3 regions of the Agrobacterium fabrum str. C58 genome follow, and region 1 is predicted to be linked to each of the others. Evidence: riboswitches for the same ligand, from Rfam matches in the RefSeq annotation. Region 1 holds a riboswitch; each other region holds the start of a gene.
What was found. Region 1 has a riboswitch for thiamine pyrophosphate ahead of ATU_RS15180 (ABC transporter permease). Riboswitches for the same ligand answer to the same signal wherever they lie in the genome.
Positions count from the first base shown of each region.

Region 2: it holds a riboswitch for thiamine pyrophosphate, as region 1 does, so the genes downstream of both, thiB (thiamine ABC transporter substrate binding subunit) here and ATU_RS15180 (ABC transporter permease) in region 1, are expected to answer to the same signal.
Region 3: it holds a riboswitch for thiamine pyrophosphate, as region 1 does, so the genes downstream of both, thiC (phosphomethylpyrimidine synthase ThiC) here and ATU_RS15180 (ABC transporter permease) in region 1, are expected to answer to the same signal.

Region 1 covers NC_003063.2:310,729-320,700, reverse strand. Annotated here, with positions in the region: gene ATU_RS15220 (GntR family transcriptional regulator) at 1-504, shown strand, start outside; gene ATU_RS15215 (D-amino acid dehydrogenase) at 554-1,810, opposite strand; gene alr (alanine racemase) at 1,818-2,984, opposite strand; gene ATU_RS15205 (Lrp/AsnC family transcriptional regulator) at 3,112-3,570, shown strand; gene thiD (bifunctional hydroxymethylpyrimidine kinase/phosphomethylpyrimidine kinase) at 3,787-4,584, opposite strand; gene thiE (thiamine phosphate synthase) at 4,581-5,243, opposite strand; gene ATU_RS15190 (hydroxyethylthiazole kinase) at 5,230-5,970, opposite strand; gene ATU_RS15185 (ABC transporter substrate-binding protein) at 5,967-6,917, opposite strand; gene ATU_RS15180 (ABC transporter permease) at 6,914-7,699, opposite strand; TPP riboswitch at 7,825-7,927, opposite strand; gene ATU_RS15175 (alpha-glucosidase) at 8,149-9,972, opposite strand, start outside.
Region 2 covers NC_003062.2:2,693,196-2,703,167, forward strand. Annotated here, with positions in the region: gene leuC (3-isopropylmalate dehydratase large subunit) at 389-1,798, shown strand; gene ATU_RS13200 (M48 family metalloprotease) at 1,857-3,371, opposite strand; gene ATU_RS13205 (thiamine ABC transporter ATP-binding protein) at 3,626-4,342, opposite strand; gene thiP (thiamine/thiamine pyrophosphate ABC transporter permease ThiP) at 4,339-5,964, opposite strand; gene thiB (thiamine ABC transporter substrate binding subunit) at 5,984-6,997, opposite strand; TPP riboswitch at 7,035-7,145, opposite strand; gene ATU_RS13220 (VOC family protein) at 7,191-7,583, opposite strand; gene ATU_RS13225 (ABC-F family ATP-binding cassette domain-containing protein) at 7,681-9,507, opposite strand; gene ATU_RS13230 (thiamine diphosphokinase) at 9,512-9,972, opposite strand, start outside.
Region 3 covers NC_003062.2:2,539,455-2,549,426, reverse strand. Annotated here, with positions in the region: gene ATU_RS12540 (serine aminopeptidase domain-containing protein) at 1-1,551, shown strand, start outside; gene ATU_RS12535 (glycoside hydrolase family 2 protein) at 1,519-3,975, opposite strand; gene ATU_RS12530 (DUF1839 family protein) at 3,972-4,955, opposite strand; gene ATU_RS12525 (amino acid--[acyl-carrier-protein] ligase) at 4,962-5,870, opposite strand; gene ATU_RS12520 (acyl-CoA dehydrogenase family protein) at 5,875-7,056, opposite strand; gene ATU_RS12515 (acyl carrier protein) at 7,056-7,307, opposite strand; TPP riboswitch at 7,490-7,601, shown strand; gene thiC (phosphomethylpyrimidine synthase ThiC) at 7,697-9,520, shown strand; partial or broken gene thiO (glycine oxidase ThiO) at 9,522-9,972, shown strand, end outside.

The sequences.
Region 1 (9,972 bases):
AAGGCCGAGCGTAATCGTGGCGCCTTCGTTTCCAACCCCACGCCGGATGAGGCGCGGCAGGTTTTTGCCTCGCGACGGCTGATCGAACCCGGTGTGGTGGATGCGGCGATCGAAAAAATCACCCCAGCGGCGGCGAAGAAGCTGAGGGAACATCTGGTCGAGGAAAGCCGCCATCAGCTGGAGCGCGGCCCAACCGCCAGACGCGCGGAGATCAGGGCGTCGGGCGATTTTCACCTGATGCTCGCCGCGCTTGCCGGCAATGCCATCCTCGAAAAATTCATGGATGAGCTGGTGGCGCGGTCATCGCTGGTCATCGCGCTCTATGGTCGCTCGGGTGTCTCGAGCTGCGGCCATAATGACCACGCCGACCTTCTGGATGCGCTGGAGGCGAAGGATGCGGCAAAAGCCCGTGCGCTGATGCTGCGGCACCTCGACCACATCGAAGCCGATCTCGACCTTCGCATGAAGGAGGGGCTGGCGCTCAAGGACGCGCTGGCGCTTTGATCGCCGCCCGTCCCGCCTTGTCGGCGGGAGGGGGCTTTTCTATTCCGCCTCAGGCGGCGTAGCGGCTGATGGCGAGGTCGTGTGTATCGATCTCCGGCTTGTTCCCGCTGATCAGGTCGGCAAGTACACGGGCCGAGCCGCAGGACATGGTCCAGCCGAGCGTGCCGTGACCGGTGTTGAGATAAAGATTGCTGTAGCGGGTGGCGCCGATGACAGGCGTGCCATCTGGCGTCATCGGGCGCAGACCGCACCAGAATTTCGCCTGGCTTTGATCACCCGCGCCGCCAAACAGGTCTTCCACCGAATGGGCGAGCGTTTCCTGGCGTGCGGCCGGCAAATCCTTGCTGAAACCGGCGATTTCCGCCATGCCGCCGGCGCGGATGCGCGAGCCGAGACGGGTGATCGCCACTTTGAATGTCTCGTCCATGACTGTGGAGACGGGCGCGCGCTCCTCTTTCACGATCGGAACCGTGATGGAATACCCCTTCACCGGATAGACCGGCAGGGTCAGCCCAAGTTGCCGCACGAATTGCGGCGAATAGCTGCCGAGTGCAGCCACGAAAATATCCGCCTCGATCAGGCCGCGCGTGGTTTCAACGGCCTTGATACGGCCTCCCTCAACGATGGGGCGCATGATGCCGGTGTCGTAAAGGAAGGTGACGCCTGCCTCTTCCGCCATGCGGGCGAGTTCCGTGGTGAACATGAAGCAGTCGCCGGTCTCGTCGCCGGGCAGCCGCAGACCACCGACGATCTTCTCCTTGGCGGGTGCAAGGCCGGGTTCGATGGCGGCGCAGCCGTCGCGGTCGAGAATCTCGAAAGGCACACCGCCCGCCGTCAGCACGTCCACATCCTTGCCGATGGCATCGAACTGCTTCTGGGTGCGGAACACTTCCAGCGTGCCCTGCATGCGCTGGTCATAGTCGATGCCGGTCTCTTCGCGCAGCGCCATCAGGCAATCGCGGCTATATTCGGCAACGCGCACCATGCGGCTCTTGTTGATGGCATAACGCGCCGAGGTGCAGTTGCGCAGCATCTGGCTCATCCAGCGCCAGGCGGCCGGGTCGGCTGTCGGGCGGATAATCAGCGGCGCATGTTTCATGAACAGCCATTTCATCGCCTTCATTGGAATGCCGGGGGCAGCCCAGGGCGATGAATAACCGGGGGAAACCTCGCCGGCATTGGCAAAGCTGGTTTCGAGCGCTGCGGCCGGCTGGCGGTCAATCACCGTCACCTTGTGTCCGGCTTTGGCCAGATACCAGGCGGATGTCACGCCGACGACGCCGGCTCCGAGGATAGTGACGTTCATGATCGTCTCACTTGTGATTGACTGATGTTGAAGCGGTTGCCGGGCTCATGCCCGGTTGAATGTAGCTGCGGCGGTAACGGCGGCCGAGGCCGGTCAGGATTTCATAGGCAATCGTGCCCGCATCCTCGGCGATGTCTTCCAGTGTCTGATCAGGCCCGATCATCTGCACGAGGCTGCCCTGCGTCAATGTTCCCTCGGGCAGGGCGGATATGTCGAGAATGATGCTGTCCATCGAAACGCGCCCGGCAATCGGCAGACGCACGCCATTGTACCACGCCGCGCCGCGATTGCTGAGCGAACGCGGCAGGCCATCGGCATAGCCGGCAGCGATTGTCGCAAGCCGCGTCGGAACGCTCGCCGTAAAAGAGCCGCCGTAACCAACCAGCGAGCCGGCGGGAACGGTGCGGGTCTGAATGACGGCGACATCGAGACGAACGACCGGCTTCATCGGGTTGGGGCCGGCAGCGGAAGGCGCACCGCCATAAAGCGCGATGCCGGGGCGCAGTAGAGCGTTATGATAGTCGTTGCCGAGAAAAATACCGCCCGAATTGGAAAAACAGACCGGCGTCTCGGGAAAGGCGGTGGCGGCCTTGCGCATCACGGCGAGCTGCGCGGCATTGGAAACATGATCCGGCTCGTCGGCACAGGCGAGATGGCTCATGACGAAGGCGATCTCAATTCCATCGAGCAACTGCTGCTTGGCGGAGAGGATTTCAAGCTCTTCGGGGGAGAGCCCAAGGCGGCACATGCCGGTATCGATCTGGACGGCGGCGGTGAGCGTCTTGCCGAGCTCTCTGGCATGAGCTGACCATTGCGCGATCTGTTCCAGCGAGTTCAGAACCGGGGTGATGGCCATGGCGGCGCAGGAGGTTTCGTTGCCGGGCTGCAGACCATTGAGGACGAAAATCCGCGCCTTTGCCGAAAGCCGGAGCCTGAGTGCCAGCGCCTCATCGATATGGGCGACGAAGAAATTGCGGCAACCCGCCTCGAACAGGGTCTGTGAGACGACATCCGCGCCGAGACCATAGGCATCGGCCTTCACGACGGCGGCCGTTTGCGATGCGGGGGCCATACCGGCAAGAGTCAGGTAATTATCCCGCAATGCGCCCAGATCGATGGTTAGATGGCCGCTTGCACCACCGGCGGCCTGCTGGCGGCTGATCTGCATGTCCATGGTCGTTCACCCTCATTTTTATCCTCTGAGAGTATTGCAACGATTGTCGAATTTCTTGGCGATTATTCGAAGAAAATGCGATAGAATTTGAAATCACGCAATTTTCATCGATTAATTGGAATTTTCTATGTCGTCCCTTGATGCGACCGACCGCCACATCATCCGCCTGCTTCGGCTGAATGCCCGCATCAGCAACGCAAAGCTTGCTGCAGAAGTCGGGCTTTCGCCGTCGGCGTGTTTGCGCCGTGTCGATATTCTCGAGCGGGAAGGCATTATTAGGGGCTATACGGCGCTGACCAGCGGCCTTGCCGGCGGCGAGGTGATTTCGGTCATCGTGCAGATCACGCTTGACCGGCAGACGGAGGATTTTCTCAACCGTTTCGAAAATGCGGTGCGGCGGTATCCGGAAATTCGCGAGTGTTATCTGATGACCGGCGGTTCGGATTATTTCCTGCGCTGTGAGGCGGAAAGCGCGGGGGATTTCGAGCGCATTCACAAGGAGATCCTGTCGAAACTGCCGGGGGTTTCGCGCATTCATTCGAGCTTTGCGATCCGGAATGTGCTGGCGACGCCGAAGGCGCGGTAGCGTCGAGTACGCGGCCACCCCCCTCTGTCCTGCCGGACATCTCCCCCACAAGGGGGGAGATCGGCAAGCTGCTTGCTCACCGCATCCAGTGAACCACTTTATCAATAGTGAGACGATTGCGAGAGAACGAGCGGCCGCCCCATTCGATCTCCCCCCTTGAGGGGGAGATGTCCGGCAGGACAGAGGGGGGTAAGCCCCACACTCCACCTATCGATATCACCCCCACCACCGATAAAAATGATGCACCGGCCCGCGCCCGGACCCAACGGCGAGCCCCCGGCCGGCCTCGAGCGCTCCGTTCAGATAATCCTTCGCAAGCCCGACCGCCTCCCGCAATTCATGTCCCATCGCAAGGTGAGCCGTAATGGCGGCCGCGAGCGTGCAGCCGGTGCCGTGGTCGTTTTTTGTCTCCACCCTGGGTGCAGAAAGCGCCTGCATGGCACCATCCGCAAACAGATAGTCGGTGCTCTCAGGTCCATCGCCATGGCCGCCCTTGATGAGCACGGCCTTCGCGCCGGCGTTCAGGATCAGCTCCGCCTGACGGGTGATCTCCTGCTCCGTCTCCGCTATCGGGGTTCCGGTCAGCAGCGCCGCTTCCGGCAGGTTCGGGGTGACGATGGCGGCGAGTGGCAACAATGCGTGCCGCAACGTCTCGATGGCATCTTCATGCAGCAGCCGGTCGCCCGAGGTCGCCACCATGACGGGGTCGAGCACCACCGGCTGCGACTGCTGCCGGAGCCGTTCTGCGATGGCGGCGATGGTTTCGATCCGCGAGACCATACCGATCTTCACGGCGTTGACGGCGAGATCGGAAAAAACCGCATCCATCTGCGCGACGATGGTGGCGACCGAAATATCCTCCACGGCAGTCACGCCCCGGGTGTTCTGGGCGGTGATGGCGGTTATGACGCTCGCGGCATAGGCGCCGAGTGCGGAGAAGGTCTTGATATCGGCCTGGATACCCGCGCCGCCGCCGCTGTCGGAGCCGGCAATGGTCAATGCAATTGAAGTCATGGCTGTCTCGCTTTCAGCGCCGCGTCAATTGCGGAGCGGAAGTCGCTGGTTGCGCTGGCAATATTGGCTGCGCGGAAGATGGCGGAAATGACGGCGACCCCATCCGCGCCGGCGGCGATGACGGCGGGCACACGGTCAAGATCGATGCCGGCGATTGCGCCCACCGGCATATCCGGCTGCCACTCCTTCAGCAGGGCGCGCAGCGTTGTAAAGCCTTCTATGCCGACCGGCTTGTCCGGGTTGACCTTGGAAACGGTCTCGAACACGCCGCCAATACAGGCATAGTCGGCGGGCATGGAGGCCGCCCTTTCGGCATCGGCGCGGTTCTTTACGGTGAGGCCGATGATTGCCTTTTCGCCGAGAATGCGCCTTGCTGTCTTTGCATCCATGTCGTCGGCACCGAGATGCACCCCATCGGCCCCTGAAGCGAGCGCCACGTCCACCCGGTCGTTGATGACCAGCGGCACGCCGGTGCCGCCGATCGCCTCGCGAATGGCGCGGGCGTTTTCGATCATCTCCCGCGTCGAGCCGTGCTTGTCGCGATATTGCAGGATGGTTGCCCCGTTGAGCGCAGCCGCCAGAGCAAGCTCCGGCAACGGCGCGACGTCGGCAAGACTGGCATCGACCAGCGCGTTGAGACGGTAATCAACCTTGTTCATGCTCGATCCTCGCATGATTGATGATGTCTTCACCGGAAATTTCTGAAAGCGCATCCAGAAATGCCGGTTCGAATGTGCCGGGGCCTTTAGCCCGTTGTGCGGCCAGTTCTGCGGAAACGCCTGTCACCGCAAGGGCGGAGGCTGCCGCTGTCAGCGCGTCTTTTTCCACTGCCATAAAGGCGGCGATGACACCGCCCGAAAGGCAGCCCGTACCGGTCACCTTCGCCATCCAGGGATGCCCGTTGACAATGCTGACGTTGCGGGTCCTGTCGCGGAGATGATCCACCGGTCCGGTCTCGATCCTCACCACATCTGGTACATCGCCGATCAGGCTCATTTCTGCGCGGTTGCCACGGACGATAGTGGGCGATTGGGCGATAAGTTCCCGGGCGAAATCCAGCCGCGAGGGTGAGTAGTCGACATGCACGGGGTCAACGATCCACGGCTTGCCAGATGCGTTGGCGATCTCGATCGCCAGCCGGATGACCCTGCGTCGTTCGGCGTCCAGTGTGCCGAGATTGACGGTCAGTGCATCCGCCTTGGTGACGAAGCTCTCGATTTCTTCGAGCGAGGTCGTCATCGAGGGAATGCCGCCAATGACGGTGATGCCGTCGGCGGTGAATTTCTGCACCACGGTGTTCATCAGGCAATGCACGCGCGGGCGCATCTGCCGCACGCGCTCCAGAATTTCGGCGGCCCTTGCCGCTGTTGGAAAATCGCCACTCATGGCTGTTGCAGCTCCACGGCGATATCGTCCGCTGCGGGGGCCTGCTTGATCAGCTGCATCTCCTGCATGAAGGCGCCGAAACGGGCGTAACGGGCGCGGTCGAGTGCGGCCGGGCGCTTGGCGAAACGTGGCAGCGTGTCGAAAAAGGCCTGTTTGTTCAGGGCGTCGTTCAGGTTCGGATAGGCCTTGATGAAAAGCTGCCACGATTCCTGCGGATGGTTGGTGATGAAGATCGCGGCCTGTTCCACGGCGGAGAGGAAACGCGGCAGGCGGCTGTCCTTTACGAGATCGGTATGGGTGACAAAGATCAGCTCGTCATAGGCCGGCACGCCATGTTCCTCGGGGAAAAAGGAGCGACCCTCGTGGCCTTCGAGCTTCATCTGCGTCAGTTCGAAATTGCGGAAACCGCCCAGCGTGGCATCCACCTTGCCGGCGATCAGCGATGGCGAAAGCGAAAAATTGACGTTGATAAGTTCGACATCATCCTTCGTCAGGCCGTCCTTCTCCAGCATGCGCTTCAGCATCGCATCCTCGAAGCCGGAAACGGAAAAACCGACCTTTTTGCCTTTCAGGTCCTTCAGGCTCTTGATCGGCCCATCGGCGAGAACTGTGACGGTGTTGAGCGGCGTTTCGACCAGCGTGCCGAAACGGACGAGCGGCAGGCCGGCTTCGTGATCGAGATAGAGGTTCGGTTGGTAATGCACGCCGATATCGGCCTGTTTGGCCGAGACAAGGCGCGGCACGGCGGAAGGGTCGGCGGGCGGAACCAGCTCCACCTCCAGCCCTGCATCGGTGAACAGGCCGCGTTCCGTGGCGATCACCATCGGTGCATGATCGGGGTTCACGAACCATTCGAGCAACACGGTCAGCTTGTCGGCGGCCTCAGATTGCATGGGCGCAAGCACGCTTGCCGCTGCGATGGCGAGGGAAAAAAGCGTTCGTTTCATGGTGCCGAAAGTCTCCGTAAATATCTGAAAGGAATGGTGTGTTCTGTTTCCTTGGCCCAGGGGGCCAGATTGGCGGTCGCCCGGTCGACGATGAGCCTGAGCAGCACGGCCATGACGGCGAGAATGGCCATGGCGGCGAACATGGTGTCGGTCTGCATACGGGCATTGGACTGGATCATCACGAAACCGAGCCCGGCGGATGCGCCCACCCATTCGCCGATGACGGCGCCGAGCGGGGCAAGCGGCGCCGCCACCCTCAAGCCCGAAATCAGGGAGGGCAGCGCCAGCGGCACGCGCAGCCGGGTGAGGATCTGCCAATGGCTCGCCTCCGTCAGCGAGGCGGCGTCGAGGATGGCGCGGTCCGTGCGGTTGAGGCCATCGGTAAAGGCCGAAGCGACGGGGAAGAAGATGATAACCGCCGTCATCACGACTTTAGAGGCCATGCCAAAGCCGAACCAGAGCACGAGAATGGGAGCGAGCACGAAGACCGGGAACGCCTGCAACACCAGAACCATGGGCCAGACAAGGCGGCCGAAGCGCGGAGTGGCGGCAATCGTGAAGGCGACGAGAATTCCAGCGGTAACGCCTGCCGCGAGACCCAGCGCCATTTCACCAAGCGTCACCATGGCCTGACCGAACAAAAAGCCGGACTGGCGCCAAAAGGCGGCCGCGACATCGGCGGGTGACGGCAGGATGTAGCGCGGCGGCGCAAACAGCCATGTCCCCGTCTGCCAGAGAAGCAGCAGAAGACCTAAACCGTTCAGTGCATGGGTGGCACGCATGAGCCGGGCCTCAGACGCAAACGCACCATGTGCGGAGGACGGAAGGTTTCAGCATCATCGGTCGTCTCCAGATGTGACAATCACGGAGATCAGGCATGGCGGAGAAGAGAAAGGGCAGCGCCTCGAGCGCACGACAGTTCCGTTCCTACGCCGGCATGACCCGGATCAGGTTCAAGGGTCCGGTTCACCACCATCTCAGCACCGTCTGGTGCTCCCCTCGGAAGAGCTTGTTTTGTAGGTCAAGTTTTGAAAATGTCAACGGTTCGCGCGAGGTAAGACCCGCACTGGATCAAGCAGTTTCAGTCAGAAACCGGCGCTCGCATGTAACAATTCGCTTCGCCGGGCCTATAATTCGCCGGGCCTGTACTTCAAAGTCAGCCTGTCGCAGGAGGAAGCCCATCACATCACCCCGCCTGGCGGGGTGATGGCAAGGACGAAACCTCTAGCCTTCAGCCGATGGTGCGAAGCTGTTCGAACAGCCGGTGATGGCTGCTATCGGCACGATAGAACACCGCCGGCTCTCCGAGCGGTGTTTCGACGGTGATGTCTCGCCCGCCGGCATGACGCTTGCCGCTCCAGAGATGCACCCATTCGCCATGACCCGGAAGGTAGAGCGAGCGTTGCGTTTCGCCTGCTTTCCAGACCGGTGCGACAAGCATGTCCGCCCCGTAGAGATAGCAGTCCTGAACGGCATAGGTCTGCGGCTCATTCTCGTAATGAAGGAATAGGGGTCGCTGCACCGGCAGGCCGGTTTTTGCGGCCTCGGCGGAGAGCGATTTCAGATAGGGGGCGAGCGCGACGTATATCGCCGTCATGCGGGCGAAATGGGCAAGAACAGTTTCATCCTGATCGATCTGGAGATTGTCCCGCGGCCGGTTGCCCTCATGGGTGCGCATGACCGGGGTGAAGGCGGCCATCTCCGTCCAGCGCATGATGAGTTCCGCTGTCCGGACATTGCCGAACAGGCTGGTGTAGCCGCCGATGTCTGAGTGATGATAGGCATTGCCCATGAGGCCGGAGGAGAGCGCGCCGCAGATGACGGTGACAAGGCCGTCATGACGGGAGAAGTCGACAGACTGGTCGCCACCCCAGATCAGCGGGCAATGGGCCTGCACGCCGGTGAAGCCTGCACGCATGAAGAACAGTGCTTCGCCGGTCTTGCCACGGCTTTCGACGCCCTTCGCATTGACTTCGGCCCAGAGCGTCGGCCAGGCATTATGCATCAGCTTGGCGTCGACGCCATTGGACAGCTTGATATCGATCGGCAGATATTCACCGAAATCGGCCATCCAGCCGGAAAGCCCGAAATCCAGCATGTTTTTGCCGATGATCTCTTCGGCGAACCAGTCGGCGGCGGCAGGGTTGGTGAAATCCACCACGCCGCAATCGAATTCGCCGAAGTCCACCAACGCCGTCTTTCCATCCACATCGGTGGCGAAATAACCCGCCGATTCAGCGACCGGAAAGAGTGGGCCATCTACGCAGAGATAGGGGTTCACGTAACCCAGAAAGCGGATACCCTGATCGGCTAACTCGGCGATCTTCTGGCGCAGATGCGGGTAGCGCGTGTCATTCGCCTGCCAGTCCCAGAAGAGGCGTGCGCCGAAGGACGTCTGACGAAGCCCCACCCAGTCCTCGCACCAGAGGCCGGACACCTTCGTTCCGGCCGCACGGATTTTCTCCAGCCGGGCAAAGGAGTTGACGCCATCCTTCAATCCGATGATCGCGCCGTTATAGACCCAATCAGGCAATTCGGGCTGGCGTCCGAAGTGAAGAGACAGGGCGGAGACGATATCGGCGAAACTGTCGCCGGCGAAGAATTCGATCTTTTCGGGGACGGCCCAGATTTCGATCTCGTGGAAATCGCCATTGCGGAAGTCGAAGACCGAATAGGCGCTCGTTTCCACATGCAGGGCGTATTTGCGCGAGGAGAGCCAGGTCGGCTGCGGATAGTTGGTGTTGTAATAATCACCACCCGCCTTGCCGCTGACATCAGACTTGAAGGTGATTTCGGTGGTCTTGTCTCGGCCGACCCCGGGCTCAGAGGTCCAGAGCGGGAAGCGCCGGCCGCGCATGTCGAAATAGGACATCTGCTCGCCGCCACCCCAGACATGCTCGTCCGTCTCCGCGACGACGCGCAGCCAGAGGCGGTTGATCGTCTCGTCCAGCGCCGTCAGCCTGATGGCGTTGCCGTCGAGCGTCAGGCGAAGGCGCGGCGCCTGTCCTGGCGCGGATGAGAGCGTGACGCTGTCGCCACTCACCTCGGCATGGCG
Region 2 (9,972 bases), on a different replicon from region 1:
GAATGCAAATGATAAGGGAACCCATCTATATGTGCGCCGCAAAATAGGCAAGTTGCGTCGCACCATATCGATCGCAAAGCGTTGCAGCGCAGGCGATCCAACCGTGGTGCAGCGCATATGAACGAAACTATTCCATCCTTCGGCGCGTCTCCCAAGCATTCATATTGCCGTAAAACCATCGATCTGCTATGAAAGTTGCCATGGGATCTAAATTCGGATGTCTCGCTCAGAATGTTTACGTGCTGCAGGACCACAAGCGTCTGCCGGCACGGTTCTTTGCGCGCATTTCCGGGGCGCTCAACAGCCGACTTAGGCTCGCCTGACAGCACCCGCTGTCCACCGCCTTTCTGAACCCTGATTACCCTTTTCCATGACAAGGCATAGAGCCATGAGCGCACCCCGCACTTTATATGACAAGATCTGGGACGACCACGTCGTCAATCGTGACCCGGACGGAACCTGTCTTCTCTACATCGACCGTCATCTCGTGCATGAGGTGACGAGCCCACAGGCCTTCGAAGGTTTGCGCATTGCCGGTAGACCCGTGCATTCGCCGACCCGCACGCTCGCCGTGGTCGACCATAACGTTCCGACCACAGCCGACCGGCTGGAAGGCATCAAGAACGAGGAAAGCCGCATTCAGGTGGAAGCGCTTGCGCAGAACGCCAAGGAGTTCGGTGTCGAATATTATTCCGAGCGCGACAAGCGCCAGGGCATCGTCCACATCGTCGGCCCCGAGCAGGGCTTCACCCTGCCCGGCATGACGATCGTCTGCGGCGATAGCCACACCTCCACCCACGGCGCTTTCGGCGCTCTGGCGCACGGTATCGGCACGTCGGAAGTGGAGCATGTTCTGGCCACCCAGACGCTGATCCAGAAAAAGGCCAAGAACATGCTGGTGCGTGTCGATGGCAAGCTTCCGGAAAGCGTGACCGCCAAGGACATCATCCTTGCCATTATCGGCGAGATCGGCACGGCCGGCGGCACCGGCCATGTGATCGAATTTGCTGGCGAGGCGATCCGCTCGCTCTCCATGGAAGGGCGCATGACGGTCTGCAACATGACCATCGAGGGCGGCGCCCGCGCCGGTCTGATCGCACCCGATGAAACGACTTTCGATTACATCAAGGACAAACCGCGTGCGCCGAAGGGTGAGACGCTGGAACAGGCCATCGCATATTGGAAGACGCTGAAATCCGATGAGGGCGCCCATTACGACAAGGTTGTCATCCTCGATGCAGCCAATCTGCCGCCAATTGTCTCCTGGGGTTCATCTCCGGAGGATGTGACCTCCGTTGAAGGCATCGTTCCCAATCCCGATGATATCGAGGAAGAAAACAAGCGCACTTCCAAATGGCGCGCGCTTGACTATATGGGCCTGAAACCCGGCACGCGCATCACCGATATCGCCATCGACCGTGTCTTCATCGGCTCCTGCACCAATGGCCGCATCGAGGATCTGCGGGCGGCGGCCAAGATCGTCGATGGCCGCAAGGTGGCTTCCACCGTCTCGGCCATGATCGTGCCCGGCTCCGGACTCGTCAAGGAACAGGCGGAAAAAGAAGGTCTGGACAAGATTTTCCTCGACGCCGGTTTCGAATGGCGCGAACCGGGCTGCTCTATGTGCCTTGCCATGAATGACGACCGCCTGAAGCCCGGCGAACGCTGTGCCTCCACCTCGAACCGCAACTTCGAGGGCCGTCAGGGCTATAAGAGCCGAACCCACCTCGTCTCGCCAGCCATGGCTGCGGCTGCGGCAATTGCCGGTCATTTCGTCGACGTGCGCGAGTGGCAATAATTCTAACAGATGCCAGACAACAAAAAACCCCGGAGCGATCCGGGGTTTTTCTTTGGCTCTATTCCGAAATGATCTTGACCCGCTGGCCGGGCTGAAGCGTGGCCGTGGCGCTCATTGCGTTAATCATGCGGAACATGTCGAGCTTCCGCTCCGTTCCCATCATCCGCGCCGCCATTGTCGCCACAGTTTCACCGGGCTTCACAGTCACCACGCGTACTCTAAGCGGCTTCAGCGAGGCAATCTCCTGCGGCGTCATCTTGCGGAAGCTGGTGCGCAGCACATTGGCTATGGAATCGAGCTGCGTATTGCCCTTCGGAACCGCCGTCAAAAACCGGAAAATCTGCTGACCGACACGAATGACGGTCACGTCGAAATCCCATTTATCGGCGCTGGCGCGGGCTGTCGCAGCCTCCAGACCGTTGATCTGCGTTTCCTTGACGGTTTCCGGCAACAGGCCGGCAACCCAGCCGCTGGTCAGGTAATTGGCAAGGCTCGTCTGTTTCGGATCGGCCACGCCATCGAAACGGATGGCCATGTCGCCCGGGCCAGTCGCCAGAACGGCCTCTACCTTGTTGTCGATGACGAACCCTTCCGGCACGTCGAAACGGATACCCAGCGTTCCATGCAGGAATGTCTGGCCGCGGACATAACCCTCTTGTGGGCTGTCCCCGTAAAGCAGGCCGTCTATGCCATCCAGAAACCAGTCGCGGCCCCGGTCCCCGACCTGCCCTTCCTGTCCGAAGGCGCGGGCATGACGGCGCGCCAGCTCGATGCGCTGCGGCGTGTTGGGGTGGCTGGAAAGGAAGTCGAGGCTCTGGTCGTTTTCGGGATCGGCCGAAGAGAACCGGGCATAGGCCGCCATGGAATCCAGAAAACGCGGCGATGCATAAGGGTCATAACCGGCCTCGCCCAGCATGCGGACGCCGATGACGTCCGCCTGCAATTCCTGCTGACGGGAGAAGGCCGCAAGCCGCAGCTTGCCGCGGGCCAGTGCCTGTTTGCCGGCAAGGTCGCTCGACAGAACTTCTGCAACCACGCGGCTGGCAATCACCTCCGCCTCTTCGCGGCGCTGGCGTTCGATGCCGTGGTTTGCGGTCACATGGCCCATTTCGTGCGACAGCACGGCCGCCACTTCCGAGGCGTCATTGGCGAGCGCCAGAAGCCCGCGCGTCACGTAAAGATATCCACCGGGCAAGGCGAAAGCATTGATGGCGGGCGAATTGAGAATGGTAATCCGATAGGATTGCTGCGGATTTTCCGAGACGGCCGTCAGCGCGCCGGCAATGCGGGCGACCAGCCGTTCCGTCTTGGCATCGCGATATTCGCCGCCATAACTTGCCACGATGCGCGGATGTTCGCGTGCACCCATCTGGGCACGCGGATCATTCTTCTGCACCTGCTCCACGGTCTGCGGATTGTCAGAGGGACGCAATGTGGACTGGTAGGCCGGGCTGAACAGGGACTGGCACGATGACAGCAGCACGGCAGACGCCGTCAGCGTGGACCACGCCGCAGCAAGCCGCCCGGAACGGCGAAGGCCTGAACCGGAGAAAAGCCTCCGCTGTGCAGTCATGCTATTTTTCATTCTCTATGCCTGCCCCTTAACGTTCCTGATCATCCGTTAATTGCAGACCAGAATAACAGATTCGCCCCAACGGGCGATGAATGCCAAAACGGTAAAAACGATCCATCAAGTCCGGAATATTCCTGAAGAACGCAATAATTCCCATCTTTTCTCGGGCAACAACTTGAAACTGGCAAGTGCAAATTAGCGCCATTGAAGTTATCTAAAGCGATTGCCAGCGGCACGCGTCGAAAATAAGGCGATCAGCCATTCAGAAAACTGTCTACCGCCTTCACATTTTGTGTGGCGAAGAAATCTGCGGTCGAGCCTGCATAGACAACGCGGCCGCGATCAAGAAAAACCACCCGTTGCGCCAGCTTTTTTATGTCGTCGGGGTGATGCGTGACAATAATCACCGTATTTTTTGTTTCGGCGTGCAAGTCGAGAAGCAGAGCCGTCATGCCCGCCCGCAGTCCCGGATCAAGCGCGGCGAAGGGCTCATCGAGCAGCATGACCGGTTTTTGCCGCACCAGCGCACGCGCCAGCGCCGCCCTTTGTCTTTCGCCGCCGGAAAGCGTGCCCGGCAGGCGCTTGTCGAAACCCGCAAGACCGACGCGCGCCAGCGCCACCTCGATCCTCTGCCGGTCTTCCGCCCGCAATTTCAGGCCGGGACTGACTCCGAGAGCGACATTGGTGAAAATATCGAGATGGGCGAAAAGATTATTGTCCTGAAAGATCGATGAAACCGGCCTTTCCGAAGGGTCCGATGCCGCCATGTCCTGTCCGTGGATAACCACACGGCCAAAATCTGGCACCTCGAAACCGGCAACGAGATTGAGGAGCGTCGATTTTCCCGAACCGGAGGCACCCACAACCGCAGTCACCTGACCTTGCGGAAAGGTGCAATCGAGATCGAAGTTCTGCGTTCCGAGCCGTAGCCTGATCTTATCCAGCGCAACGGCAAAATCATCGCCTGTCATATGCCAGCCCTTGCTGATGGGGATTGCCGTGAAGTACCGCCTGCTGCAAGCAGCAGGCAAACGACACCGAGGAGGAAGGCATAACCGGCCGCATCGTTGGTGCGATAGCTGCCCATATTGCTGTAGACCAGCCAGGGCAAGGTCACGAAATTTTTCGATCCGAACAGTGCAACTGCCCCCAGATCGCCGAGCGATAGCGCCATGGCAAAAGAAAGCGCCATCAGCATGGGCCGCCAGAGAACCGGCAGATCGGCAAACCGCAGCCGCGAATAGCCCTGAAGCCCGAGACTGGCGGAAAGGCGGCCAGTGCGCAGGAAATGGCTGGTGAAGGCCGGCTCCATCACCCGCATGGCAAGCGGCAGAGCCATCAGCATATTGATGAGCGCCACGAGAACGGGTGCATAAAAACTGACATCACCAAACACCCGCAACAGCAGGAACCATCCGCTTCCCAGCACGACGGGCGGAACAAGCAGCACCAGCGACGACCCCGCCCCAAGCAGGGCGGAAAGCAGGCCGAAAGGCCACGCCAGTTGGCGTCTGGAGCCGATGGCCTGGCGTGCGCCGATGATCGCCATGCAGCAGAGGACGACGAGAATTGCCGACAGCATGGCGATTAAAAGACTGGTCGTCGCGGCACGCAGGAAGATCGGCGCGATGAGCAGACGCGACAGATCGGCCTGCAGCCCCGAAACAGCTATGGCGACAAGCGGCAGCCCGACCAGGAAAACGGCAAAAACGATTGCCGCACCGTCCCACAGCCGCGCGCCTGTAGTTCTGCCGTCGAAACGGCGGATGTTGCGACCGAGCGAGGAGATTTCCGCTTCCGGCGATGGCAAAAAGGCAAGGAGTCCGAGCAGGACTGCGGTGAGGACGATCTGCAGAACCGAAAGCGCAATCGCCCGCTGCGGATCGAAATCGAACCGCAGCGCCTGATAGATCGCCACCTCCAGCGTTGTCGCCGCCGGCCCGCCGCCGAGAAGAAGCACGAGCGTGAAACTGGTGGCGCACAGCATGAAAACTAGCCCGGCAATGCCGGGAATGAGCCGCGAGACCGCCGGCCATTCGATGAAACGGAAAACCGAAACCGGCCCCATGCCGAGACTTGCCGCCATGCGCCAATATTCCCCCGGAATACGCTCCAAGCCCGCCAGCATCAGCCGAACACTAAGCGGCAGATTGAAGAAGACGTGAGCGATGAGAATGCCGGAAAGTCCGTATATGCTGAAAGGCTCGTCCGCCCCGGCAAAAACAAGGGCACTGTTCAGCACACCCTGCCTACCCCAGATGGTGATGATGCCAAAGGCACCGACGATCACCGGTAGCCCCATCGGCACCGCCATCAGCCGGATGATCCAGATCCTTCCGGGAAACTCTTTCCGCCGGGCGAGCGCCAGAGCGACGGGCAGGCCAAGAGCAATGGACAAAAGGGTGGACAACGTCGCCTGGTACAGCGTGAAGCGCAGGATGCGCAGTGTGTAGGCATCCATGACACCGGCGGCGGATGCGCCGACATCAAAGGACAATAGCGCGAAAACCGCGAGCGCCATGAACAGGAAAACGGCGGCAAAAGCCGCCGTCCCCAAAATGATCGACCGCCGATAATCGCGACGCAGCATCATGCGCGGGCGTGCCTCTTCCTCAGTTCATGCTCATGGCCGAAAGCCATTCGTCGATCCAGGCTTTGCGGTTCTTCGCCACCTCTTCGGGATCCATCAGAAAGGTCTTCTGCGGCACGACGAGTTTGGAAAATGCCTCGGGCAAGGGCGCCGACGTTGCCGCAACCGGCATCATCCAGTTGTTTTCGGGAATGGCATCCTGAAAACCTGATGTCAGTGTGAAAGCGAGAAACTGCTTTGCCAGCTCCTTGTGCGGTGCGTTTTTGAGAAGGCCGGACACTTCGATCTGGATGTAATGCCCTTCCGAAAAGGCCGCAGCCTGATAACGGTCCGACTTTTCGGCGACCATGTGATAGGCCGGCGAGGTGGTGTAGGAGAGCACCATCGGCACCTCTCCCTTGGTGAACAGGCCATAGGATTCCGACCAGCCGGGCGTGACGGTGAGAATGCGCTTCCTGAGCTTTGCCCAAGCCTCCGGCGCCTTGTCGCCATAAACTGACTTTACCCACAAAAGCAGGCCAAGCCCAGGTGTGGAGGTACGCGGGTCCTGAATGGCGATCTTCTGCGCGGAGTCGCCTTCCACCAGTTCTTTAAGGCTCGCCGGCGGGTTTTTCACCGCCTGCGTGTCATAGATCACAGCGAAATGCCCATAATCATAGGGTACGAAAACATCGTCCTTGTAACCGCCCGGCACCTTGGCCGCCGATGCATCGATGCCACTGGCGTCAAAAAGGCCGGTCTGTTTGGCTTCCGCGACAAGATTGGTGTCGAGCCCGACCACGACGTCCGCCTTGGAACCGCTGCCCTCAAGTTTCAGACGATTGAGCAGCGCCACGCCATCCGCGACACCGACAAAATTGACCGTGCAGACGCAAACCTTCTCGAAGGCTTCCTTCACCTTGGGGCCGGGGCCCCATTCGGAAACGAAGCTTTCATAGGTGTAGACGGTCAGTTCCGGCTTGTCCTGCGCCGCGGCTAAACCGGGCAGAAACAGCGAGGCGGCAATGACGGAATTCAGGAAAAGACGACGGCGCACGGGTATCTCCTCAAAAGACGAGAAGGAGTAGCCGCTTGCCTTTAAGCCGTCTAATCCCTCCGCCGGTATGAACCGGATCAGGTTCTTCGGGTTGGCAAGCCTCTCAGCCTTCTGCACAAAAGCACAGAAGACACCCCGTTAGATCAAGATGATGGTTTAGTCCCGTCGTCGGTGATTGGCAAGATGGGCGAGATCAACCCTGTCCCGTCATATGCACCAGCTCCCAGACGTGACCGTCGGGATCCTGAAAGCTGCCGGCATACATAAAGCCATGGTCCTGAACCGGTTTCCAGCTGCTACCGCCGGAGGCAAGCGCGGTTGCGATCATCTCGTCGATCTCCTCCCGGCTTCCAGCGGAAAGGCAGGTCAGAACCTCGGTGCTCTGTTTGGCATCGGCGATATCGCCATTAATGAAATCCCGAAACCGGTCCTCCTGAAGAAGCATCACGAAAATGTTCTCCTCCACGATCATGCAGAGCGTGCGGTCGTCGGAATATTCCGGATTGAAACTGAAACCGAGGGCCGTGAAGAAGCTTTTCGACACCTCGATATTCTTGACCGGCAGATTGACAAAAATCATGCGCATTTTCAGATCTCCTCCAAACGAGCGGGGTCATAGAACGGTAATTCCGCTTGCCTGTCAAAGGCCGACGAAGGACTGCTCGAACGGAGAGTGCCTGGCTTCAGCTCTCAAGTTCCTCGCGCAGCATCTCCAGTTCCAGCCATTCCTCTTCCATGGTTTCCAACTTTTCGCGCAGCTTTTCCATTTCCTGCGCCAGCTTGTTGAAGGTCGCCTGATCCTTGGCAAAGAGTTGCGGGTCAGCCATGCGCTGTTCGCGTTTTGCGATCTCTTCCTGGGTCTTTTCCATTTCCTTCGGGAGGTTTTCGAGAGCGAATTTCTGCTTGAAGGAAAGTTTGCCCTTGGCCTTCGCTGGCTCCTGCGACGGCGAGGCTGAGGATACGGCCTTGGCCTTTTCCTGCCTTTCGGCCTTGCGTTTTTCGTCCGCCGCACCCTTGCGCTGTGCCATCATGTCCGAATAGCCGCCCGCATATTCGATCCAGCGCCCATCCGGTTGATCGGGATTGGCGGGTGCGATGGTGGAGGTGACGGTGCGGTCGAGAAAATCACGGTCGTGGCTGACGAGAATGACCGTGCCGGAAAAACCGGCAACGATCTCCTGCAACAGATCGAGCGTTTCAATATCGAGATCGTTTGTCGGTTCGTCGAGGATCAGAAGATTGGTCGGCCGGGCCAGAATGCGCGCCAGGATAAGACGGGCGCGCTCCCCGCCGGAGAGATTGCGGATGGGCGTGCGCGCCTGCTCCGGCTGGAACAGGAAGTCCTTCATATAGCCAGTGACATGCTTCACTTCGCCATTGACGAGGAGATTGTCACCACGCCCGTCGGTCAGATAATGCGCGAGCGTTTCGTTGGGATTGAGATCCTCGCGCTTCTGGTCGAGCGTGGCGATCTCCAGATTGGTGCCGAGCTTCACCGTGCCGCTATCGGGCTCAAGCTCGCCCGTCAGCATCTTCAGAAGCGTCGTCTTGCCCGCACCGTTCGGCCCGACGAGGCCGATGCAATCTCCACGATGAACCCTGAGCGAGAACGGCGCCACGATCACCCGCTCGCCATAAGCCTTGCTGATGGCATCCGCCTCGATCACCAGCTTGCCGGATTCCCGCCCTTCCGTGACGGTCGCCTGCACGGAACCCTGCGGCCCCTTGTGGCCGCGATAGTCCGCACGCATGGCCTGAAGCTCGCCGACGCGGCGCATGTTGCGCTTGCGCCTTGCGGTCACGCCATAGCGCATCCAGTGTTCTTCACGCTCGATGGCCTTGCCGAGCTTGTGCTGTTCCAGTTCTTCCTCTTCCAGCACCTTGTCGCGCCATTCCTCGAAATGGGCAAAGCCGCGATTGAGACGGCGCGACTGGCCGCGATCGAGCCACACCGTGGAGGTCGAGACCTTTTCGAGAAAACGCCGGTCGTGCGAGATCAGCACCAGCGCACTGCGCGTCTGTTGCAACTCACCTTCCAGCCATTCGATGGTGGGCAGGTCCAGATGGTTGGTCGGCTCATCCAGCATCAGAATATCAGGTTCCGGCGCCATGACGCGGGCAAGCGCTACACGGCGCGCTTCGCCGCCTGAAAGGCTTTCCGGATTTTCCTGCCCGGTAAGACCCAGATGCTCAAGAAGATAGGTCACGCGATAGGGATCGTCGCCCGGCCCGAGCCCCGCTTCCGCATAAGCCTGAACGGTGGCGTAACCGGCAAAATCCGGCGCCTGTTCCAGATAACGAATGGTGGCGGCGGGATGCCGGAAAACCTCGCCCGACTGCGCCTCGACCAGGCCGGCGGCAATCTTCATCAGCGTGGATTTGCCCGAGCCATTGCGCCCCACAAGGCAGATGCGGTCACCGGGCTCTACCTGGAGGTTGGCACCGTCGAGCAGCGGGGTCACGCCGAAGGTCAGCTTGATATCGTCGAGTTTCAGAATTGGGGGTGCCAAGGCGTCAGGCTCCGGTCAGGTCATAGGGGCGGGCGAGCACGATGGCCTTGCCGCTTTTCAGCGAGAAATGCACAGGGCCGCCATTCGCGACATTGGAAATAGTGCGGGAGGACCCGAAAGCAAGCGCGAAATCATTGAGCGGATAACGCACATTACCGATATCGAGCCCCTCAAGGGCGGTAAACCCGGCAACCGAGAACAACGATCCAGCCGGCAGATCAATGGCGAGCGAACCGGCAAGCAGGGGCCTCGCCTCTTCTTCACCGGAGGTCAGCGTCACCTCGAAACCACGCTCCGCAAGCGCCACGGCATAAAGAAGGTGCTGAAGCGCATGGTCGCTTCGCGCGCCACCAAGCGCGCCAACCAGCAGCAACGAATGCGCGCCGCGCAAAAGTGCTTCGGACACCGCGATCTCACCATCCGTCACGGCCTTTGCGGCCGGATAGGGTTGCCGCGTCACATCCG
Region 3 (9,972 bases), on a different replicon from region 1:
TATCTCGGCGCGGGTGATGCCTTCGATCCTGAAGATGCGGGTCGTGTAGCGGACTGGCTTTCCGACACGCGTGCTGCATTCGCTTATCTGAAGCGTCTTTCCGGATGCGCGGAGGTGATGGTCGTTGCGCAGGGGCTCGGCTGCCTGATCGCGGCGCAGGCCCTTACCGATGCAGTGGGTGCCGGTTCCATGGCGTTTCTGGCGCCTGTCGTTTCCGGCCGTGCCTATCTGCGCGAACTGGCGATGTGGTCATCCATGATCGATGACGGCCTTGGCCTCCGGCCCGGTCAACGTCTCGCGGAGGCGGGAGCGATTGCGGGCATGACCATGCCTGAAGGTGTTGCGGATGCGGTAAAGAAGACCAATCTTGCCAATCTCGCGGCCGCTCCGGCGCACACCATTCTGGTCCTGTCGCGACCCGGTCGCGTGACCGATGCCGATTTCGCCAAACATCTCGCTGCAATCGGCTGTGAGGTGGAGGAGGCAGCGTTTTCCGGCTATGACGATCTCGTTTCCAGCCCCACACTCTCGAAAATTTCAGGTGATGTGGTGAACCGGCTGGTGGATTGGGTTCTGTCTCAAACCCATGCCGAAAGCCCCGCCAATACCGGGGAGGATATCATCCTCAATGCCCCGCAGCGCGGCCGTGGTTTCATCGAGCAGTCGGTGCAGTTTGGCGATGGCGGGCGGCTCTTCGGTGTCTTCTGTCGGCCGCATGACCGAGAGGCAGTGTCTTCGGTTCTCCTGCTTGGCGCCGCTTACGACCGGCATGCGGGCTGGGGCAGGCTTTCCGTGCAGATGGCACGTACTTTGGCGCGCGAAGGCGTTGCCTCATTGCGCTTCGACGCTGCAAATATTGCCGATAGTCCGCCCGTCAAAAACGCACCCGATCAGGTTCTTTACGATGCCGCGCAGAATGACGACGTGGCCGCCGCGCTCGATTTTCTCGGCACGCGCGGCAAGGGGCCTTTCATCGCGGCGGGCCGGTGCAGCGGCGCCTATCTCGCTTTTAATGGCGCGCTCGCCGATGACCGGATCGGTGCCGTGATCGCGGTCAATCCAGTTGTTTTCCACTGGCGCAAAGGGCTTTCGGTGGACGAGGCGCTGCATAAACGGCCGCGTTCCTTCGGGGAATACAGCCAGCGTTTTCGCCAGGGTGCGACATTCAAGCGTCTCATCAGCGGCGATGTCGATGTGGCAAGCGCCGGGCTAAACATCCTCAAGGCGACGATGAAGCGGCTTTCGACAAAAACGGCAAGGTTGTTTCGCAGGGGCAGCGAGGAAGGGCGGGCCGTCTTCGGCGCTTTCGACAGGCTGAAGGCGAAGAATACCGCCGTCCATCTGCTCTATAGCGACAACGACGATGGCCTCGAGCATTTCCAGTATTATTTCGATGCCGACGGTGACGGGCTGGCGGCCTATCGCAACGTATCGCTGACCATCATTCCCGATGCCGATCACAATCTCTCAACACCGGAAGCGAAGACAATCTATATCGAAACGGTGAAGCGGCTGGCTCTAGAACGAAAACCGCCGGCTGGAGCCCAGTGACACGACCTCTCCGGAGGGAGGGGCTTCGGTTGTGGCGGTCTCCGGTAAAAGGCCGATTTTTCTGGCCTCGCCAGGGCCGAGATGGAACCAGCTTTCGCAGGCGCGGTAGCCCTCTGCCGTGATATGGACAGATTGCGCCAGCCGGTCCGTGCCGATTTCGAGGGACCAGTGGCCGTTTGTTTCGCTGATTGCGACCTGAAGGTTTGCGGCATGCAGCGCCTTTTTCCGGCCGAGCGGAAAATGGAAGGCGTCGGCGATGACATGCCCGGTTGCAATATCCCGAAGGCGAGCGATTGTCACATCGTGGGATGGCGGGCCGAAGCGGTAGGCATAGGTCGTATCGAAAAAAGCGCCGAACAGGTCGGTTGCGGCAATCGTCTGGCTCTCTCGCGGCAACAGTGCGAGGGGCCGTTTGGCATGAACGACGGGCTGTAAACCTTCGCGCAGGCAGGTCAGCTCCAGCATGGTATTCAGGCTGTCGCCGGTATCGTTGAGGATGTGAATGTCGAGCCCGTTGGTACCTTCGTCGGAAAGGCTGACCTGAACGGGGCGGAACGCTCTTTTCAGCGCATGCCAGACGGATTTGGGCCGGCCGGCGGCGTCGATGATACCCCAGCCTGCACCTGGAACAAGATCCTGCAGCGTCCAGACCAAAGCGCCCTGACAGGAAGAGCCGCTGCGCCGCCATTCGGCGAACGTCGCCTCCATCACCTCGGCCGTCGCGGCGCGCGACATGTCGAGATAAAGGGCGCCGTCTTCCCGCCGCAGCACATCCGGTTCCGCCTCGTAAAGCAGCTTCAGATAATGATCGCGGACATCCTCGAAATCCCAGGAAGCGCCGCGGTCACGCGGTGTTCGCGCTTTCCAGCGCGGATCGTGAACGGCCACGCCGGGAAGATATCTGTCCAGCGTCTCCTGTTCCGGAATATTGGCGAAGGCGAGACATTCGGCGGCGAAACGCAGATCGGCGCGGCGGGCATCTTCCAATGGCCGGCAATAGGCACCAACGCCGTAATAGTGGCCCACGCCGGCATTGGGGAAGAAGGGCAAAGCGCCGCCGGAAGGGGAATTGGCAACATAGGCCGCATCCGGCCGCTTTTCGGCGACCAGTTCCGGCAGGATTTCTTCGGTCAGTGTGCCCTTCCATATCTGTTCCGGCAAGCCGAGCATCGCGCCCTGCTGGTACATTTCACTGCCGCCGCAGAAAATGGCAAACGATGGAGAAAGTGCCGTCGATTCGAGGAGTTGCTCGATTTCCATAACGATATGCTGACGAAGGCCATCGTCCTTCGCCGGGTAATCGAAATTGGCAAGCATGGCATCCTGCCAGACCATGATGCCAAGTTCGTCGCAAAGCGCGAAGAATTCCGGCGTCTCATAGGCCATGGTGCCGCCCACGCGGATCATGTTCATACCGGCTTCGGCGGCTTTTTTTAGCCATGGCTCGTAGTCCGGCCGTGTTCCCGGCAGGCGCACAATATCGGCCGTCGTCCAGACCGCACCGCGGCAGAAGACCGGCTGACCGTTTACCTTGAGGCCGAAACCATTGCCGTCTTCGCCGTGATCGATCTCCACCTGGCGGAAGCCGGTGCGTCCGAGCCTGTGTTGGTTGCCGTCCAACTCCAGAACGACCTCGTGCAGCGCGGGCCTGCCATGAGTGTGCGGCCACCAGATTTCGACGCCGGGAATGATGAGTTCGCCGAGGAGTTTGCCGTCTTCAGCCTTCGAAAGATTGATGCTGTAACCAGCACAAATCAGCCGTGCGGACTGTATATCGCGGTTCGCTTGAAGAACGATGCTGACCTTTCCCGTGCCGGTATCGTCAAGCGAAGACCGTAGGGTGCACAGCACGCCGTCCTGTTTGATGAGGCTGATAGGTCGCCACGGGCCTGCGGAATGGATTTCCGGGCACCAGCCGGGCATATAGCCAAGCGCCGTGGTACGGATCAGCCGCAGCCCCTGCGTATTCATCATCTGCGGCCGCCAGCGAGCGCGGGGACCGGGTTTTTCAAGCCGGGGTGCCAGCGCCCGGAAGCAGATCGAAAGCTCGTCTGCGCCCGTCATCTGGACCGGCACTTCCAGCCTTTCGAACATGCTTTGGCTCGCGGCAATCAGCTCACCGTTGAAGAAGATCTCGGCAATGGTGGAAAGACCATCGAAGCGCAGGATGGCCCGTTCCCGGGCGTCTGAGATCATCGTCAGCCGATACCAGGCGTCCCTGTCATTTAGGGCGACGGGGGCAAGGCGATCGAATTTCCCGGCCGCTTCCAACGCTTGCCCCACGGTGCCGGGAACGGAGACATGAAGGCTTTCGAGCGATGCCGGAATATCGGACGGGGTCTCGCAGGCATCGGCGGGCGTTAGTGTCAGCGTCCAGCCTTCACTCAACACTTCTTCGCTTTCGCCGGGAAGATAGGTCCTCACGCCGCCTCGCTGGCATCAGATAGTTTTTCGCCAAGGCTTTCCATTAAACCATCCCATGCATCGGCGGCCGGATCGAGCACGGTGGCCAGCGCATCGAACTTACGACGCGTGACGGCGCGGGCAAGCTGGAATTGCACGGTTTTAGCGACCTCCGAGATCTTGAGCGCGTGGTCTCTCGCGTCAGAAAAACCTTGCTTGTCCAGCCATTCGAGGTGGCTTGCCGCCAGTTCGAAATTGGCGCCGAGCTGCCGCAGCGTGTTGAAGGCGTATTTGTGGAAGAAGCCGAAGGGCCTGTCGGCAACCTTTTCCACCTGGGCCGGAAACACTTTTGCAAAAGCCCGGACCGGGTTGGCGGAAGGGCGCCTGGAAAAATGAAACTTCAAGAGCCGTTCGGCCGTCTTGCGAATATGCGCCGGTGAAGGATTGCTGTCTGCGAATTTGGCAAATTCGGTATAGGGCAGAAACGGCGGGTCGGTCTCGGCCAGATGATGCTGGAAGAGCCCGTCAAAATCCTCGCCGGAGAGATGAAAAAAGCCGGCATTGTGGAAATAGTCCAGTTCCCGCTTTTCGAGATCGAGCCGGTTGATGGCGACGGTAGTCTTGCCGTGCTCCTTCTGATAGCCGACCCCATGGGTGTCGGGCATATAGAAGCTGTCCATCTCGATCAGGCAGATGCGGCCGCGCTCCAACTGCGTCGCGATGTGGTCTTCCACTTTGTCGAAGATCGCGAGTTCCGTGGCGCGAACGCCATAAAGGGCTTCGAGATCTTCCAGCGGCACCTTGAAAAAGGTGAACTGGTCGCCTTCGAAATCCTGCGTAAGGGTGAAACCGAACATGGCTTCCGGGGATAAGCCTTTCGAGGCCAGCACTTCGATCCATAAATCGATGTAGCAATTGGTCTCCGGCCACATTCTTTCGGAGGAATGAAGCGGATGCTGCACATAGGTGTTGGGATCGAGGCCCGGAAAAATCTGCCGCATGGATAATCAGCCCCAGAGGGTTTCCACGACCTTTGCAGGCCATTTCTTCACGTCGAGACCGTGATGCGCAAACAGCGCCAGCGCGATGCGCTCCAGCCCGAACCCGACGCAGGCGGTGTGGGCGACATCGCCATTTTCGAGGTTCAGGCCCCATTTCTGGCCGAAGGCATCCTGATGGTAATTGAAGCTCATGCAGGCCGTCGGGTTGGTTGCTGACGTGACCGGGATCAGTAGCTCGAATTTCAGGTTCTGGTCGCGCTGGTTGTTGGCCAGCATCTTGCCGGCGCGGCCAAAGAAAGGATCGTTGGCAATATCGATGGTGACGTCGAGGCCGACTGCCTTCATCATCTCCACGCCACGATCCATCCAGGTCTGGCGGAATTCGGTGACGTCGGACTCAGTGCCCATGCAGACATATTCGCGCATGCGGAAAAGCTGCTGGCGGGCGGGATCCTTGGAGGGTTCATGGCGGAAGCAATAAGACTGGATGTCATAGAGACCGCCGCCGGCGGGAAGGGCACCACGTTTGGCGATCGTCGGATATAGCGGGTAGCAGGCCGCCGGCGTCAACACGATGTCGGTGGCTTTCTGGTCCTTGGTCCAGTCGCCACCCTCATCCATTGATTTCAGCAGGCTGACATGGTCGAGTTCGCAGCCGCAGAAGGAATGGACCGTGCCGGCGAGCTGCGGAAAGCTCTTCATGTAACCGCTCTTTTCGAAATAGGCGCGGTTGATGCCCGGCGGAAAACGGATCGCTTCAGCGCCATCGGCGCCACCCGTGCGGTCGATCAGCCGCTCGAATGCGGCAATGACGTCCTCGAACTGGCCGCTGCGTCCATAAAGACCGTCCACACCCGTTTCAATCAGCAGGCCTTCTTCGAACAGTCGATCGAGGAACGATGTTTGCATGTCCATGGTCTTATCCCAAGAGGCTGGTGTCCTGCCTGTGAACCAGCAGGAGATTGGCGGAATTGCCGAGAATACGGTCATTGGAAATCATTAGCCGGGCGGAATGCGCGTCGCGCAGATGCCGGCCGAGACTATAGGGCGTGCCGTTCTTGTAGCCCATGATGCCGCAGACCAGCATGGCGTGATCGATGATCTCAAGAATGGTTTCCGAAGAGCAGATTTTCACATTGTTCATCGCCACCGCGAAGGCCATGGACATCAGCTTTTCGGGATCGCTCTTGGTGTCCTCGTAGGCCTTGATGCCGGCGATGATGTTGGATTTGACCACCTGCAGTTTGGTGGAAACCTCGGCAAGGCGGATTGCGCCGGGAGGGGCGGTGCCGGGCGATTTGCGCGCCGCGGCTCTGACAAAGGATTGCGCGCGCAGCACGGCGTCCGAGGCGATGCCATACCAGACGGCGCTCCACAGGAGATGCGAGCTTGCAAGCATGGATTGCGCGGCGATTTCCGCGAAAGGCTTCGGGAAAATCTGTGCCGCCGGCGCTTCGCCGCGAAACAGGAAACCGTCCGAACAGGTGCCACGCATGCCGAGCGTATCCCAGACATGGGTCTTTTCAAGCGTGTACTGATTTTTCAGGAAGACGGTCATCACCTGATCGGCGGGTGCGGCATCCTTGTGGGCGCGTGAGGTGATGAGGATCGCATCGGCATTGCTGCCGTAGGAAATGACGGTGGCATCCTTTTCCAGCCGACAGCTGTCTCCTTCGACCTCGATCGCGCAGATAGAGTTGCGCAGATTGCCGCCAATGCCGCCTTCGGTGGTCGCGGAGCCGAGCAGTAGCTGTTCGCCGGCAACGCGGCGCATAAAACCCGGATGCCAGGTGCTGTCGACCCCATGTTCCACCAGGCTGGACAGCTTGATGTGGTGCATGGCGAAAATCATTGCGGTTGCCGAACAGGCCTGGCCGAGCCGGGCGCAGATATCGGCGATCTCTTGAATGGAGGCGCCTTCGCCGCCGAGTGAGGAGGGCACCTGAATGCCGAGGAGACGTTCGCGGCGCAAGGCATCGACGGCTTCCTGCGGGAAGCGGCCGGTGACATCCACGTCATCCGCATGCTTTGCGGCAATGGTCGCGACACGGCCCGCGCGCGCGGACAGCGTTTCATCCTGCGGCGCTACGGTCACGTTCATCAGGCAGCCTCTTTACCATCCAGAATGAGCTTAACGGTGTCTTCAATGGCCTTGATGCTGGCGAAAGACTTGCGGTTCAACAGGTTATCGGGGAATTCGATATCGAATGCTTCTTCGATACCCAACATCAGTTGTACGGATGCGAAGGAAGAGAGGCCTGCCGCATAAAGATCTGCTTCATCTGCAATCGTATCGACGGGGGTGGGAAGCTGGCCGAATTTTGCCAGTATTTCACGAATAGTCGCATTCATTCCGACGTATCTCCAATGAAATCAACATTAGGAAGGTTTGTGCTTATCGTTATGCCGCAAACGATAATATTCACCTAAACCGTTAGGTTAATTACAACTAACGGCAGCATGCGTCATTCCCGCACCTTTGCCAAGCGTTGATGAGCGGCCTTGACAAAAGGCGGGCAGTGTCTTTTGCTGTGGCCATTCACCAGGGGTGTCCCGTCAAGGGGCTGAGATTCTGCTTTCATGCGCAGTGACCCGTTGAACCTGATCCAGTTCATACTGGCGTAGGGACGGTGCAAAGACCTGATGTCGGGCAGGCGCATGGCGCCGTGAGTCGGCACTTCGGTATTTTCCATCATTCCGGCTCGAACTGGGTCTCCACAGTCAAACTTTGGAGCCTCAAGATGAATATCGTTGCCAAGACCATCCCGCTTGTCGTCACCACCGGGCCGCATGCCGCTTCCACGAAAATCCATAAACCGGGAATTTTGCATCCGCATATTCGCGTGCCGATGCGCGAGATCGCGGTGCACCCAACGGCGGGCGAACCGCCGGTGACGGTGTATGATTCCTCCGGTCCCTATACCGATCCCAGCCATCCCGTCCTGATCGAAAACGGTCTTCCGCGCCTGCGTCATGACTGGGTCGTGGCGCGCGGTGATGTCGAGGCTTATGAGGGACGGCACGTCAAGCCGGAGGATAACGGCTTTGCAACCGGCGAACGCCTGACGCCGGAGTTTTCCGTGCGCCACCAGCCGCTGAAAGCGACGGCGGGCAAAGCGGTGACGCAGCTTGCCTATGCGCGGGCCGGCATCATCACGCCGGAAATGGAATTCATCGCCATCCGCGAAAATCTCGGGCGCGAGGCCGCAAAGGAAAAGCCTACGCGGGACGGCGAGAGTTTCGGCGCGCATATCCCTGATTATGTCACGGCGGAATTCGTGCGTCAGGAAGTGGCATCGGGTCGCGCCATCATTCCCGCCAATATCAACCATCCCGAACTTGAGCCGATGATCATCGGCCGCAATTTTCTGGTGAAGATCAACGCCAATATCGGCAATTCCGCCGTTACCTCCTCCATGGCGGAAGAGGTGGAGAAGATGGTCTGGGCCATCCGCTGGGGTGCGGATACCGTCATGGACCTCTCCACCGGCCGTAACATCCACAATATCCGCGAATGGATCATTCGCAATTCACCGGTGCCGATCGGCACGGTGCCGCTTTATCAGGCGCTGGAGAAGGTCAACGGCATTGCCGAAGACCTCAACTGGGAGGTGTTTCGCGATACGCTGATCGAGCAGGCGGAGCAGGGCGTCGATTATTTTACCATCCATGCCGGGGTGCGGCTGCATTACATCCCGCTCACCGTCAACCGCGTCACCGGCATCGTCTCGCGCGGCGGTTCGATCATGGCCAAGTGGTGTCTGCATCACCACAAGGAAAGTTTCCTCTATGAGCACTTCGAGGAGATTTGCGACATCTGCCGCGCTTATGACGTCTCTTTCTCGCTGGGTGACGGCCTGCGTCCCGGCTCGATTGCCGACGCCAATGATGCGGCGCAGTTTGCCGAGCTGGAGACGCTGGGCGAGCTGACGCAGATCGCCTGGGCCAGGGATTGCCAGGTGATGATCGAAGGCCCCGGCCATGTGCCGATGCACAAGATCAAGGAAAACATGGACAAACAGCTGAAGACCTGCGGCGAGGCGCCTTTCTATACGCTTGGGCCGCTCACGACAGATATCGCGCCCGGTTACGACCACATCACCTCAGGCATCGGGGCGGCGATGATCGGCTGGTTCGGCACGGCCATGCTCTGCTATGTCACGCCGAAGGAACATCTCGGTCTGCCTGACCGCAACGACGTGAAGGTCGGTGTCATCACCTACAAGATCGCCGCCCACGCCGCCGATCTTGCCAAAGGCCATCCGGCCGCGCAGGTACGGGACGATGCGCTGTCGCGCGCGAGGTTCGAGTTCCGCTGGGAAGACCAGTTCAACCTGTCGCTCGACCCGGATACCGCGCGTTCCTTCCATGATGAGACCCTGCCGAAAGAGGCTCACAAGGTTGCGCATTTCTGCTCCATGTGCGGGCCGAAATTCTGCTCGATGCGGATTTCCCACGATATCCGTGCCGAGGCGCAGAAGGAGGGACTGGAAGCCATGGCCGCCCGCTTCAAGGAGGGTGGTGAGCTTTATATGCCGCTGCCGACGCCCGCGAGCGCTGAATAAAATGCGTGTTCTCGTCAAGGGAACGGGGGTCGCCGGTTTGACGGCGGCCTTCGAACTGGTACGGAGTGGCGTCACCGTGGAGGTTTCGGAGTGCCATGCCAAACCGTCCCGCGGCGCGTCCTTTTTTGCAGGCGGCATGCTGGCGCCCTGGTGTGAGCGTGAAAGCGCGGAAGAGGCGGTTCTGACACTCGGCCAGGCGGCGCTTGACTGGTGGGATGAAGCGACGCCCGACCTTGTGGTCCGCAACGGCACGCTGGTGGTCGCGCCCGCCCGTGACAAAGCGGAGCTTTTGCGTTTCGCATCGCGGACCAGCGGCTATCGCTGGGTGGACGAGGCCGAAATCGCCGATCTGGAGCCCGATCTTGCAGGCCGCTTCCGGTCCGGGCTTTATTTTCCGGATGAGGGGCATCTCGATCCGCGCCTTGCGCTTGCATCGCTGTATCAACGGCTTT